4 regions of the Shewanella halotolerans genome follow, and region 4 is predicted to be linked to each of the others. Evidence: predicted binding sites of a transcription regulator. Region 4 holds the regulator's gene; each other region holds the start of a gene.
What was found. Region 4 encodes sigma-54, which starts transcription at its own class of promoters, with help from an activator protein. Its sites were predicted from a motif close to GTTGGCACGNNNNTNGNNT; they were not measured.
Positions count from the first base shown of each region.

Region 1: the regulator sigma-54 is predicted to act here: its motif matches at 1,440-1,458, upstream of K0H81_RS14460 (YggN family protein).
Region 2: the regulator sigma-54 is predicted to act here: its motif matches at 1,210-1,228, upstream of flgB (flagellar basal body rod protein FlgB).
Region 3: the regulator sigma-54 is predicted to act here: its motif matches at 797-815, upstream of flgA (flagellar basal body P-ring formation chaperone FlgA).

Region 1 is NZ_CP080417.1:3,327,966-3,331,186, reverse strand. Features, by position in the region: gene K0H81_RS14470 (YggL family protein) at 1-309, shown strand, start outside; gene glsB (glutaminase B) at 309-1,223, shown strand; gene K0H81_RS14460 (YggN family protein) at 1,534-2,364, shown strand; gene K0H81_RS14455 (LysR family transcriptional regulator) at 2,710-3,221, shown strand, end outside.
Region 2 is NZ_CP080417.1:3,066,722-3,069,942, reverse strand. Features, by position in the region: gene K0H81_RS13340 (chemotaxis protein CheV) at 1-95, shown strand, start outside; gene K0H81_RS13335 (CheR family methyltransferase) at 233-1,072, shown strand; gene flgB (flagellar basal body rod protein FlgB) at 1,261-1,659, shown strand; gene flgC (flagellar basal body rod protein FlgC) at 1,662-2,081, shown strand; gene flgD (flagellar hook assembly protein FlgD) at 2,092-2,874, shown strand; gene flgE (flagellar hook protein FlgE) at 2,938-3,221, shown strand, end outside.
Region 3 is NZ_CP080417.1:3,070,030-3,073,250, forward strand. Features, by position in the region: gene K0H81_RS13340 (chemotaxis protein CheV) at 1-739, opposite strand, end outside; gene flgA (flagellar basal body P-ring formation chaperone FlgA) at 949-1,656, shown strand; gene flgM (flagellar biosynthesis anti-sigma factor FlgM) at 1,777-2,094, shown strand; gene K0H81_RS13355 (flagella synthesis protein FlgN) at 2,105-2,530, shown strand; gene K0H81_RS13360 (LPP20 family lipoprotein) at 2,609-3,055, opposite strand; gene K0H81_RS13365 (FlgO family outer membrane protein) at 3,052-3,221, opposite strand, start outside.
Region 4 is NZ_CP080417.1:3,985,335-3,988,555, reverse strand. Features, by position in the region: gene ptsN (PTS IIA-like nitrogen regulatory protein PtsN) at 1-33, opposite strand, end outside; gene hpf (ribosome hibernation promoting factor) at 36-323, opposite strand; gene K0H81_RS17235 (RNA polymerase factor sigma-54) at 354-1,841, opposite strand; gene lptB (LPS export ABC transporter ATP-binding protein) at 1,976-2,707, opposite strand; gene lptA (lipopolysaccharide transport periplasmic protein LptA) at 2,704-3,221, opposite strand, start outside.

The DNA of each region.
Region 1 (3,221 bases), 660 kb from region 4:
CGTCGTTTACGTAAAAAATTACGCATTGATGAGTTTCAAGAGTTCGGCTTCGATGTGAATTGGACCTTCGATGATTCGGTAAGCGAAGAGCAGATCGATGCTATCGTCGATCAGTTTATCGACCAGGTGATCGAGGTGAGAAAGCTGGGTTTCCACGGTGGCGGCCATAAAGAGTGGGAAGGCATCATCGCCACTCAAACTATCGGCAAGTGCACCGAAGAAGACAGACAAGCCGTGAGTGACTTTTGGAAGAGTCAGCCGGTAAAAGACGTCGTGGTCAGCGAGCTGTACGACATCTGGTGGAACTAATGCCACAGAAGGACCTGCTCGAGACTATTATCGAGCAGGTGCGTCCTCTGCTGGGAAAGGGCAAGGTCGCCGACTATATTCCCGCCTTGGCCGAGGTGGATCCTACCAAGCTTGGGATCGCCGTGACCACAATCGATGGTCAAACCATAGGGGCTGGAGACTATCTCGAGCCCTTTTCGATCCAGAGTATCTCTAAGGTCTTTAGCCTCACGGTCGCCCTGACCCTGTACGAGGAGGCTGAGATCTGGTCTCGCGTCGGTAAGGAGCCCTCGGGGCAGTCCTTTAACTCCCTGGTGCAGATAGAGCTCGAGCGCGGAGTGCCGAGAAATCCCTTCATCAACGCCGGCGCACTCATCATCGCCGATCTGTTGCAGAGTCGCCTCGGCGCGCCTAAGCATCGTATGCTCGAGGTGGTCAGAAAGCTGAGCGCCAATCCCCATGTGATTTATGACAAGCGTGTCGCGGCCTCTGAATATGAGCACAGCGCCCGCAACGCGGCCATCGCTTACCTGATGAAGTCCTTCGGCAACTTTAATAACGATGTCGATAGGGTACTGAGAAACTACTTCCACTACTGCGCGCTGAAGATGAGCTGCGCCGATCTATCTAAAGCCATGCTCTATCTGGCCAACCGAGGCCAGAGTCTCTCGGCAGAGCAGGTGGTCTCGCCCATACAGACACGTAAGCTAAACGCGCTGCTGGCGACATCTGGTCTGTACGACGGTGCGGGGGAGTTTGCCTATCGGGTCGGCATGCCGGGTAAGAGCGGCGTGGGTGGCGGCATCATCGCCGTGATCCCGGGCGATATGAGCATCTGTGTTTGGTCACCCGAGCTAGATAAGAACGGTAACTCCCTGGCGGGCACCGCCGCACTCGAGAAACTCTCCCAAGCCTTGGGCCGTTCTATCTTCTAACAGAGCGCCTGATTAGGCGCTCTTTCATTTAACTCTTTGCTTTGTTTTTATCTTTCTCTGCATTCTACTTTTCATGTCTTAGCTGCATTCGCGTCGATGGTGAAATTTACTAAAAACTGGTTGAAGGCTTTACTTTTGTTAGCCTCTAGCCGACTTATAGCCTTGGCCTACATCGTCACTTCTATCTAATCCATTGATTATATTTAATTAGTTAAAATTGGCACGATACCTGTATTGTTAGTCATCAACGACACATGGTGCACCTTAAGCTTCTCATCATGTGATTTTCGATGACTTAAGGAATAAGAATATGAAGAAATTGACCGCATCTCTTGGACTGACAGCTTTCGTACTTGCCACCACCAGCGCCGCCTGGGCCGGTGAAGATAAAGATAACCACATCTCCTTTGGACGGGATGACAAACAGTGCGAGGTGAGCCTCAATTACGATGTTTCCGTCGAACCTAGCAAGTTGGTGGTCAGTGAGGCGAAGAAAGAAGTGTATCGCATCGAGCTTGGCCGTCTCTACGTTAACGGTGACAAGGTTGAGCTAAACGACAAGCAGCAGGCGTTGGTTAATCAATATGCCGGTGAGGTGTCTAAGCAGCTTCCCGAGGTGATCGACGTGGTGCATGACACCGTCGATATAGCCTCTACCGCCGTGAGCATGGCGCTCACGCCGCTGCTGGGTGACGCCGCCGGAGCCAAGATAGATGAGATGATGGACGGCATGTCGAAGCGCATCGACAAGGTTGCTTACCAAAATGGCGATAAGTTCTACCTGGGCGCCACCGAATCTTCTATCGAAGACACCTTTGGCAAAGAGTTCGAGCAAGAGATGGAGCAGCTGGTGCAGAGCTCTATCGGCAGCATGATGATGACCCTGGGTAGCGAGATGATGAAGGGCGACGGCGAGAGTTTCGAGGAGAAGATGAACGCCTTCTCGGCCAAGATGGACAAGGTGGGCGACGATATCGAAGCCCAGATTGAACAGCAGGCCACAGATCTCGAGGCGCGCGCCGATAAGCTGTGTGACAACTTCCAGCAGCTGGCGGCTCTAGAGTCTCAGATGCGCAGCGAAGTCCCGGTCCTACGTGACTATCCACTGGTGAGCGCTAAGCAACAAACCCTGCGGGAATAGCCCGCAAACGATTTCCTCTGGCATAGCAACATCCACATTTCCCTGCACTTACCTTGGGTGCAGGGCTTTTTTTATTCTGGGCCTGCAATTGTTATGACTTTTCCTCTACTCCTAACTGGGTGTATAGTGGCTAGAAAATAGGTATTAGAATCAAAGAGCAAATCTTTGGTATACTTGTAAAAAATAATAACAATGCTGGCGAAATTTCGATAACGAAATGGCTAACAGTCTGACTCTACTCTTAAAATAATCTGCATAGTCAAGGGGATAACTTCGCACTTAGGAGGTATCTCTATGATTTATAATTGGTATTTATAGGGTCGCAAACACCTTAAGGCTATTTAAATGTTAGAACTTTTAGAACCTATTGCAATTTTTACTCATGTTGCTCGCGCCGGGAGCTTTAGCTCTGCCGCGCGAAAATTGGGGATTTCTAAATCAAAGGTCAGTACTCAGGTTGCCGACCTTGAGCATAAATTAGGTGTTCAGCTGATACAGCGTACCACTCGGAGTCTGAGTTTAACCGAGGCCGGACAGCTGCTTTATGCCCAGGGTGAAGAGTTGCTTCGCGATGCCGATCAGGCAGTCGCCAGCGTACACAATCTCAACGATGCCACGCGCGGCGTACTCAAGGTGGGGATCTCCCAATCCTTCGGTACCATGCACATCATTCCAGCCTTACCAGATTTTATGGCCAGACACCCTGAGTTGGAGCTACAGGTTAGCCTGTTGGACCATAAGGTGGATGTGGTCAGTGAGGGCTTAGATCTCCTGTTGACCATGTCTGAGCAGCTGCCGCTTGGCATGGTGGCCAGACCCCTGATGAAGTGTCAGTTCCTGTTGGCGGCATCTCCCGA
Region 2 (3,221 bases), 920 kb from region 4:
AAGCCATGGTGGAGAAGGTGGGCGCTAATGACTTTATCGCGAAATTTAATCCTGATGAATTAGCGGCGGCGGTGAATAAGCATCTTAGTTTGTAATTTGTACTAAGTTGGGCCTGAGCCTAAATTTGGTAAGTTTAGGCTTGTATCAGTGAGTTAGCTAATGTATAACGCTGACCTCTGTAACGCTTGCTATAGTGTATGTTGTAGCCTGTTTTCTTTTTTGATATTGGGATATCAAGGTGCCGAATAAATCACTTGCCGAAGCCGAGTACAACCAATTTAAATTATTTCTGGAACAACACAGCGGTATTGTGTTGGGCGACAATAAGCAATATTTGGTTCGTAGTCGACTCGCGCCTCTGATGGGGAAATATAACCTTCCCTCATTATCTGAAGTGGTTAAACATTCGATGAAGCCCACCGAGCGGCAACTTCGTGCCGAGGTGATCGACGCCATGACCACCAATGAAACCTTGTGGTTTCGCGATCGCTATCCCTTCGAGTTGTTAGGCAATAACCTGTTACCCGAATATGCCCGCCTAGGACGGCCGCTGAAGATCTGGTCGGCCGCTTGCTCGTCGGGGCAGGAACCCTATTCGCTAGCCATGACCATCTTGGAATATCAGCAGCGCAAGCCTGGCGCCTTGCCCGGCAGTGCGACGATTCTGGCTACTGATCTCTCCCCCTCCATGTTAGAGCGCTGTAAGGCGGCCGAATATGACAACCTCGCCTTGGGGCGAGGTCTGTCCGAGGAGCGCAAACGCCAGTTTTTTGAACCCACGGGGAGTGGCTCCATGGTGGTGAAGGCAAACGTCAAGCGTTTGGTGAATTTTAGGGCGCACAACCTGCTCGAGAGTTACACCTTGCTGGGTAAGTTTGACATCATATTTTGCCGCAACGTGCTGATCTATTTTGCCCCAGAGGCAAAGGCCAAGATATTGCGGCAATTTGCTGCCGCCCTCAATCCCAAGGGGATACTGTTTCTGGGGGCCTCGGAGTCGATTGCCGGTCTGACCGACGAGTTTGATATGGTGAGGTGTAACCCAGGGATCTATTACCAGAAGCGGACCTAAGGTCACAGACTAAGCTCTTGAAGGGGCTAACCCTCTGAGTTCGCAATCAAGTTTTAAATGCCAGCAATCGCTGGCATTTTTTATGCCTGCCATTTCTATATCTGCTTTGCCTTAGCAAGTTACCCATAACGGATTTTATTGGCACAAGTATTGCTTTGTTTATGGCATTCGTGTGTGGAGGCAATTTTATGGCGATTAGTTTCGATAAGGCATTGGGGATACATCAGTATACCTTGGGGATACGTTCGGCGCGTGCCGAGGTGATCTCGTCAAATATCGCCAATGCCGATACGCCCCATTACAAGGCGAAAGACCTGGATTTTGATAAGGCGCTGCAGGCGGCGCGCACGGCCCAAAGCGGGCTGGCGATGAGCCGTAGCAACGAAAAACACTTCGATTTAGCGGCGCTTTCCCAGCAGCACATTAGCTATCGGGTGCCAAATCAGCCCGATACTGGTGATGGCAATACGGTGGATATTCAGCAGGAGCAGTCAGAGTTTATGCAGAATGCGCTCGAGTATCAGATGTCGTTAGGTTTTCTTGACGGTAAGTTTTCCGGCCTGAAAAAAGCCCTTAAAGGAACGTAATTATGAGCCTTTTTAATATCTTCAATGTGGCAGGCTCTGGCATGTCGGCCCAGTCGGTCAGACTAAATACCACTGCCAGTAACATCGCTAATGCCGATTCAGTCTCCAGCAGTGTGGATAAGACCTATCGCGCCCGTCACCCAGTTTTCGAGGCCGAGCTGGCCAAGGCTAGTCATCAGCAGAATACCAGCCAGGCGGTAAAGGTGGCCGGTATCGTCGAGAGCGATAAGCCGTTACAGAAAGAGTATTCACCCGATCATCCGTTAGCGGATGCCGATGGGTTTATTTATAAGCCAAATGTCAATGTGATGGAGGAGATGGCCAACATGATCTCGGCTTCTCGTTCCTACCAGATGAACGTACAGGTTGCCGATGCGGCAAAATCTATGCTTCAGCAAACCTTACGCATTGGCAATTCCTAGGGGGTAAGTCGTGAGCCTAGTTAATCCGTTAAATACTCAGGTTGCGCAAACCAGTTCGACCCAGAGCGCCAAGACAGTGACGCCTCAGGCATCGAGCAGTCAGGAAACCACCCAGACTACGGGAAATCCGTTTCTCGACAGCATGCGTCTGCAAGAGGAGTCCTCGATCCCTGAGGCCAAGAGCCAGGAGCTGACTCAGGAGGATTTCTTCTCCCTGCTCAGTCAGCAGCTGTCGATGCAGGATCCTTTTAAGCCGGTGGACAACGATCAGATGATCGCCCAGATGGCGTCTTTCTCCACCGTGGATGGCATCACTAAGCTTAACGAGGAGATAGTCAACCTCAACACCGTAATGACCTCGAGCCAGGCGCTGCAGGCATCTGGTCTGGTGGGGCAGAAGGTGTTGATCCCATCGGATACCGGGCATATCTCGGCGGAAGATCCCGTGCTCAAAGGGGTGATCAGTACCCCTGAGCCTATCGAGTCGATAACCGTGCGTATCGAAGATGAGAAGGGCCAGCTGGTGAAGACCTTCACCGTCGATGGTAGCGATGGCGGCAACATAGATGTCTCCTGGGATGGACTGGATAAGGATGGGGAACCCGTTGCCAGTGGTAACTATTCAATCAAGGCATCGGGCAAGGTAGATGGTAAGAGTGAAGATTTAGCCGTATCGACCTACGCTCACGTGACGAGTGTTTCGCTGGGGACGGCAAGTACCGGCGCAATTCTCAACCTAAGAGGCATAGGCGGTATCAAACTCGGTGATGTTCTGGCCGTGTCTGAAACTTAGACAAAGCAGAGCGTTAGGGCTGTAAGGTCCAGAACAGATAACAAATTTTTAGTGAGGTGATTTATGTCATTTAACATTGCATTGAGTGGTATCGCAGCGGCGCAAAAAGATCTCAATACCACGGCGAATAACATCGCCAACGTCAATACCACAGGTTTTAAGGAGTCGCGCGCCGAGTTCGCTGACGTGTATGCCAGCTCTATCTTCGCCAACAGCAAGACCACTGTCGGTGGCGGTGTCACCACGGCTCAGGTTGCGCAGCAGTTCCAGCAGGGCAGCCTGCAATTTACCAGCAACGCGCTGGATATGGCGATCAATGGCGGTGGTTTCTTCGTGACCTCATCAGA
Region 3 (3,221 bases), 920 kb from region 4:
AACCATCCATCTCCGGCATCTCGATATCGGAAATGATCAGCGGGATCTCATGGGCCACGTTATCCATCTCGGCGGCGACGCTTACCAGCTTATCTAAGGCCTCACGGCCATCTTTGGCGGTATCTATCTGCAGGCTCAAAGATTCCAGGGCACGGATGATCTGCTTACGCGCCACGGCCGAATCGTCGATCACCATGATGTGATAGTGACGATCTCTGTCTATGGTTAGCTGCTCGTCGACTTCTTGGCTGATCTGAGTCTTCACCGGCGAGATCTCATCGAGGATCTTCTCAACATCGAGGATCTCCACCAGCTCCCCCTCAATCTCGGTCACGGCGGTCAAGTAGGAGTAGCGCCCCGCGCCTTGCGGCGGCGGCATGATCGCCTCCCAGTTCATGTTGATAATACGCTCGACCGACTTAACCAGGAAGCCCTGCACACTGCGGTTGTACTCGGAGATGATGATGAAGCAGCCTTCGGCATCTTCTATCGGTCTGCCGCCAGTGGCCGCACTGAGATCGATCACCGAAATGGTCTGGCCGCGAATATGGGCCACGCCCCTCACATAGGGATTGAGCTTAGGCAGGCCAGTCAGTGGCGGGCACTGCAGCACCTCTTTCACCTTAAATACGTTAATGCCAAACCTTTGCCGCCCGTTTAACTTAAACAGCAATAGCTCTAAACGGTTTTGTCCTACAAGTTGGGTGCGTTTGTTAACTGATTCAAGAATACTCGACATAATGCCTTTGCCCTGTTGTCGGGTGAATGCGAAGCCGTTCCCATGGTAATTATGAGTATAGGCATACTAATTGCTTTATCTAGTTATATGACAACCAGACCTTTACTTTGTCAAATTTATGACACTCATTTCTCACAAAAAATGGCAAAGCCTTGGCTCTTAAAACGAAGTATAGGTGTAATCTGGCTAATCAAGCTAGTCAATTCATTATGAAAGTAAATTTTGCATATTTTCTGTTTTTGCTACTCATCTCTCTGCCCTTAACGGCGGCAGAGACCGCTAGCGTTCCCTCTGTATCGACCATAGCGCGATTAGCTACAGAGGCAGTGCAGGAAAAAATGGTATTCCCCCAAGATGCCAAGGTCATTATTACCCCCCAAAGTCTGGACACCCGGCTAAATCCTCCAGCCTGTTTAGGCGAGCCCAAGGCGGAAATCGCCAGCGATCGCGCCATCAGTAAAAACAACACGGTCAAGATCAGCTGTGCCAGTCCAGATCTCGACTACCCCTGGCAGATCTACATTTCGGTTCGCGTCGAGGTGCTCTTTCCTGTGGTGGTGGCGAACCAAACCTTGGGGCCCGGCGATCTCATCGAATCGGATCAGATACGCCTCGACTATGTGGAGCAGAGCCAGCTCAGAGGTCAGCAATTTGATGACCCGGTAGCAGTGACCGGCACCCGGGTAAAGCGCAGAATTCCCGCCAATCAGCCACTGTTTGCCAGCAACCTCTGCTTCGTCTGCAAGGGCGATATAGTGGCCATCTATGCACGGGCCGATAATTTCGTGATAAAAACCAACGGTGAAGCGTTAAAAGATGGTAACCTTGGCGATAAGATACAGGTGCGCAATAGTCGCTCCAACAAGACAGTTGATGCACATGTAACGGGCATTGGCGAGGTGGAAGTCAGGATGTGATCCTGATGACCTTTGACGCGCAAAAATTTATACTGTTTTTTGAAACTTTATTCTAAAGCTTTGACCATGAGTGCCGATAGACAAGTATGTTGATCTCATTTATGTAAGTTGGACCCCACAATGCCTATAGATATTAAGCACGTAAATACAAACACTAACAGCCGGGTTGGCAGCGCCAGCTCGAAAGCCTCGCAGCACAAAGGTAGCACTGCGGCCACCAGCGCACCAGCGCAGACGGTGAAAAGCGATTCTGTCTCTATCACCTCTCAGGCGCAGCAGCTGCAAAGTGCCCAGGCCAAACTAAACGACATTCCTGAAATCGATATCAAGAAGGTCGAACAGATTAAGGCGGCCATCGCCGAGGGACGCTATAAGATAGATGCCGACAAACTCGCCAGCAACATAGCGCAGTTTGAAAAGGAACTTCAGGATCTTTAACTAATACGTTATGACGCAGATAACCGATATCATCGCCAATCAACACAAATTACTGGACAGCTTGAAGCAGACCATCACGGCAGAGAAGGATGCCCTGATCGCGCAAGACGCAGATCAACTATTGCGTCTGGCCAATGAAAAGGCCCAGTTGTTAAATGAGATCAAACTAGGTGATACCGAATTAGCTGCGCATCCTGACCTGGGCAGACTCACTCAGGAGCCTCAGCTTATGGCCCTGGTCGACGATGCCAAGCAGGCATTGGCCGAGTGTAAACAGCTTAACGAGCAAAACGCCGCGCTTATCGAACACAGCATGGCCAGCGTCAATCGTTTCTCCCAGGCACTGCTGGCCAGTCGTAATGCCAGTAGCCTGACCTATGACGGCAAGGGCAAGACCTCGACTATCTCCACGCTCGGCAATAATCTGAAAGTCTAACGACTAATATAGAGTTACAGGCTCAAGCTGAAGACATTAAAAAAGCCTCTTAATAGAGGCTTTTTTATTTGCGGGCACCTAGAAATAGGTCACTTCCTTCACAGTCTGCGGCCGATTCTGCTGCAGGTATAAGGCCCACACCTGCTGGAAGTCGAGCTCCAGTTCAGTCACATAATGATCCCCGACCGGGTAGCTCTTCACCACTTTCGCGCCGCGGATCACCCCGCTCACCGAGGCCTGAATATTATCATCGGAAAGCATCCAATCCTTCACGCTGCTCGACGCCGATAACTGCTGGCCGTAAACCTGCTCGGCTAGCTCACGGTAGGCGGCGATCTTCGATGCCTGCATCGCCATCAACACACGCTGAGATGCCTCTTTCGCAGGTTGAGTCGCCAGCGGCGCATAGCCGATTGCGGTTAACTTAGGAAAACTTTCCGGCGCCTGGGTTTCCCATTGAATGTATCTGTCTTGAGACGCACATCCACTCAGGACGAGCAGCAACACACTAATTAGATATCTCATTGCTTAACCCCTTTAATCTGGACATCTCCCTGACCCTGGCTGCTGTAACGAATAAGCTTGCCATCCTGGGCGACCACCTTCTCAGACAGGCTAAGGTAGTCCGCCAGCTCGGCCTGACTCACACTCGCCGCTGCGACCGAAACCACACGGTTGTTAGTTACATTAA
Region 4 (3,221 bases):
GCACTCCGGCCGCAGGATGGTACTCAGTTCCATCGTTAATGTTTAGTAAGCTTCTCTTTGTGTTTAATGACCTGACGATCGAGTTTGTCAATCAGGGAGTCTATCGCGGCATACATGTCCGCATGTTCGGATGTTGCGAACACTTCTCCGCCACGGAGATGTAACTTTGCCTCAACCTTCTGTTGCAACTTTTCGACATTTAATACAACGTGCACATTATTGATCTGATCGAAATGACGTTCAAGCTTTGTGAATTTCTCTTCGATGTAGCTTCGTAGAGATTGGGTGATCTCGATATGGTGCCCAGTCAGGTTTATTTGCATAAAGATAGTCCTCCAGTTTCCAGGTTTGTTTTATAAGCTCTTGCGCTGATTCGAGGGCGGTATAAGCATTGCCTCGCGATACTTGGCAATGGTGCGTCTAGCCACCTTAATACCCTGTTCGGCCAAGAGTTGAGCCATCTTGCTGTCGCTCAATGGCTTTTTCTGGTTTTCCGCAGCAACCAGCTTCTTGATGAAGGCACGTATTGCTGTTGAAGAGCACTCTCCGCCATCGTCGGTACCGACGTGACTGGAGAAGAAATATTTAAGCTCGAAGATCCCTCTCGGGGTATGCATATATTTTTGCGTGGTCACACGTGAGATGGTGGATTCATGCATCTCCACCGCCTCGGCGATGTCGTTCAGTACCATGGGCTTCATCGCCTCTTCGCCAAATTCGAAGAAGCCTTGTTGGAAGTCGACGATACAGTTGGTCACCTTGAGCAGGGTCTCGTTGCGACTCTCCAGGCTCTTGAGGAACCATTTGGCTTCCTGCAGGTGGCCGCGAATAAACTGGCCGTCCGCCTGACTCTTAGTGCTGCGGGCCATGGCGGCGTACTGCTGGTTGACGTTGATCTTGGGCATGCTGTCTGGGTTAAGCTCGACTACCCAGCGTCCCTTCTTCTTGGTGACGGTCACATCTGGGATCACGTACTCGTCGCGGCTGGCGGTGATGGCGAGCCCTGGACGGGGATTCAGGGTCTGGATCAGGGCGATGGCATCCCTCAGCTCATCTTCCTTGAGCTTGGTCTTGCGCATCAGCAGGCGGAAGTCGCGTCCGGCGATGAGATCCAGGTGTTCCTTGATCAGCATGCGGGCGTTAGCGATGTGCGGCGTGTCGTCACTGTATTGGGCCAGCTGGATCGTCAGACATTCGCTGAGGTCGCGGGCCGCCACGCCAATAGGGTCGAAGTGTTGTACCCGTTTGAGCACCGCCTCGACCTCGTCGAGTTCGATCTCAGGGTCGCCCATGGCCTCGAGAATATCTTCACAGGTCTGGGTGAGGTAACCGCGCTCGTCGATAGCGTCGATGATGGCGGTAGCGATGGCCAGGTCGTTATCGGAAAAAGGGGTCAGGTTCTTCTGCCATTCCAGGTGTTCATACAGACCTTCGCTGGTCTCGCCCTGAAAAGGCATGTCGTCGTCGCGCATGGCGCCCGAGCTTGAGTTTGGTGAGGCGGTGTAGACCTCATCCCAGGTGGTATCTACCGGCAACTCGTCTGGCATGGAATCTTGAGTCAGGGCATCTGAGGTCTCGACCCCTGAGTTATCCTGGCTCGAATCCAGCTCTATCTTGTCGTCGTACTTGTTGTCGAAGCTGTCGCTGACGCTATCGTCTTGCAGCTCGATGCTGGCGCTCTCCTGCTCTTCATCCAACTCCAGTAACGGGTTGGATTCTAATGCCTGCTGGATCTCCTGCTGCAACTCTAATGACGACAACTGCAACAGACGTATGGCCTGCTGTAGCTGGGGCGTCATGGTGAGATGCTGACCCATTTTGAGCTGAAGTGACGCTTTCATCGTACTGCTATTCCCTTGTTTCTAATTATAAAATGAGAAAGCTCTGGCTATATGTGCCGGACAAATATATCGGATAGTTCCTAAGGCCACAATTAACGCGTGGTTTTTCCTCTGTGGCCCCATTATAAGATTAACTATAGCTTGAATTGTTCACCTAAGTACACTGCTCGTACTTGCTGGTTGTCTAAGATTTCGGCGGGTGTGCCCTCGGCGATCAGATTACCATGGCTGACGATATAGGCTTTCTCACAGACGTCTAATGTTTCGCGCACGTTGTGGTCGGTGATCAACACCCCCAGGCCGCGATTCTTGAGCTGCTCGATGATCTTCTTGATGTCGATGACCGAGATGGGATCGACCCCGGCGAACGGCTCGTCGAGAAGAATAAACTTAGGGTTGGCGGCAAGCGCCCTGGCGATCTCCACCCGGCGACGTTCACCGCCCGAGAGTGCCATGCCGTGGCTGTCACGGATATGGGTGATGTGGAACTCTTCCAGCAGGTGTTCCAGCTCCTCTTCGCGGCCATCGTTATTAAGATCGCTGCGGGTCTGGAGTACGGCCATGATGTTGTCCCGCACCGAGAGCTTACGGAAGATACTGGCTTCCTGAGGCAGGTAGCCTATGCCTTTGCGGGCGCGTAGGTGCATGGGGTCTAGCGTCAGGTCGTCATCGTCGATAAAGATGCGGCCCTTGTCGCTCTGTACCAGGCCGACGACCATGTAAAAGGTAGTGGTCTTGCCGGCGCCGTTTGGCCCCAACAGGCCGACGATCTGCCCGGTCTTTACCGTGAGGCTCACGTCTTGGACAACGGCACGACTCTTATAGCTCTTGGCGAGGTTCTCCGCCTTCAAGATCAGGTCTGTCATTGTTTTTCCTGTTCTGGTTTCTTCTCGGGCTTCTGCTCTGGCTGGATCTGTTCCTGGTAGTTCTCAGGCTGAATGATGGTGATCACTCTGTCTTTGCCTGTGCTCTCGGCGATCAGCTGTTGCTGCTCTATGTTGTAGCGGATCTGCGAACCCGTGACCTGGCTGCCTTCCTGTTCCAGGGTGGCGTCGCCGATCAGTGTCAGGGTGCGGCTGGAAAGCTCGTAACGGATCTCCTTGGCGCTGGCCGAGGCGGGGCGGCCATCTTCCATCACCTGAGAGTAGGTGGCCGGGTTGCCGGTGGCGATCAGTATCTTGCCGCTGTTCTTCTCTTTGCTGAAGGCACGCAGCTCACTGGCCAATATCTTGATAGAGCCTTGGGTGACCTCGACCGGACCGTGGAAGATGATCTGGTTGTTCTTAATGTCAGCTTCCTGGCTGGCGGCAGAGATCTTAACCTCTTGCAGCAGGTCGTTTACCTTGGCGTGGGTGCCAACACTGACCAGGGGCAGCAGAC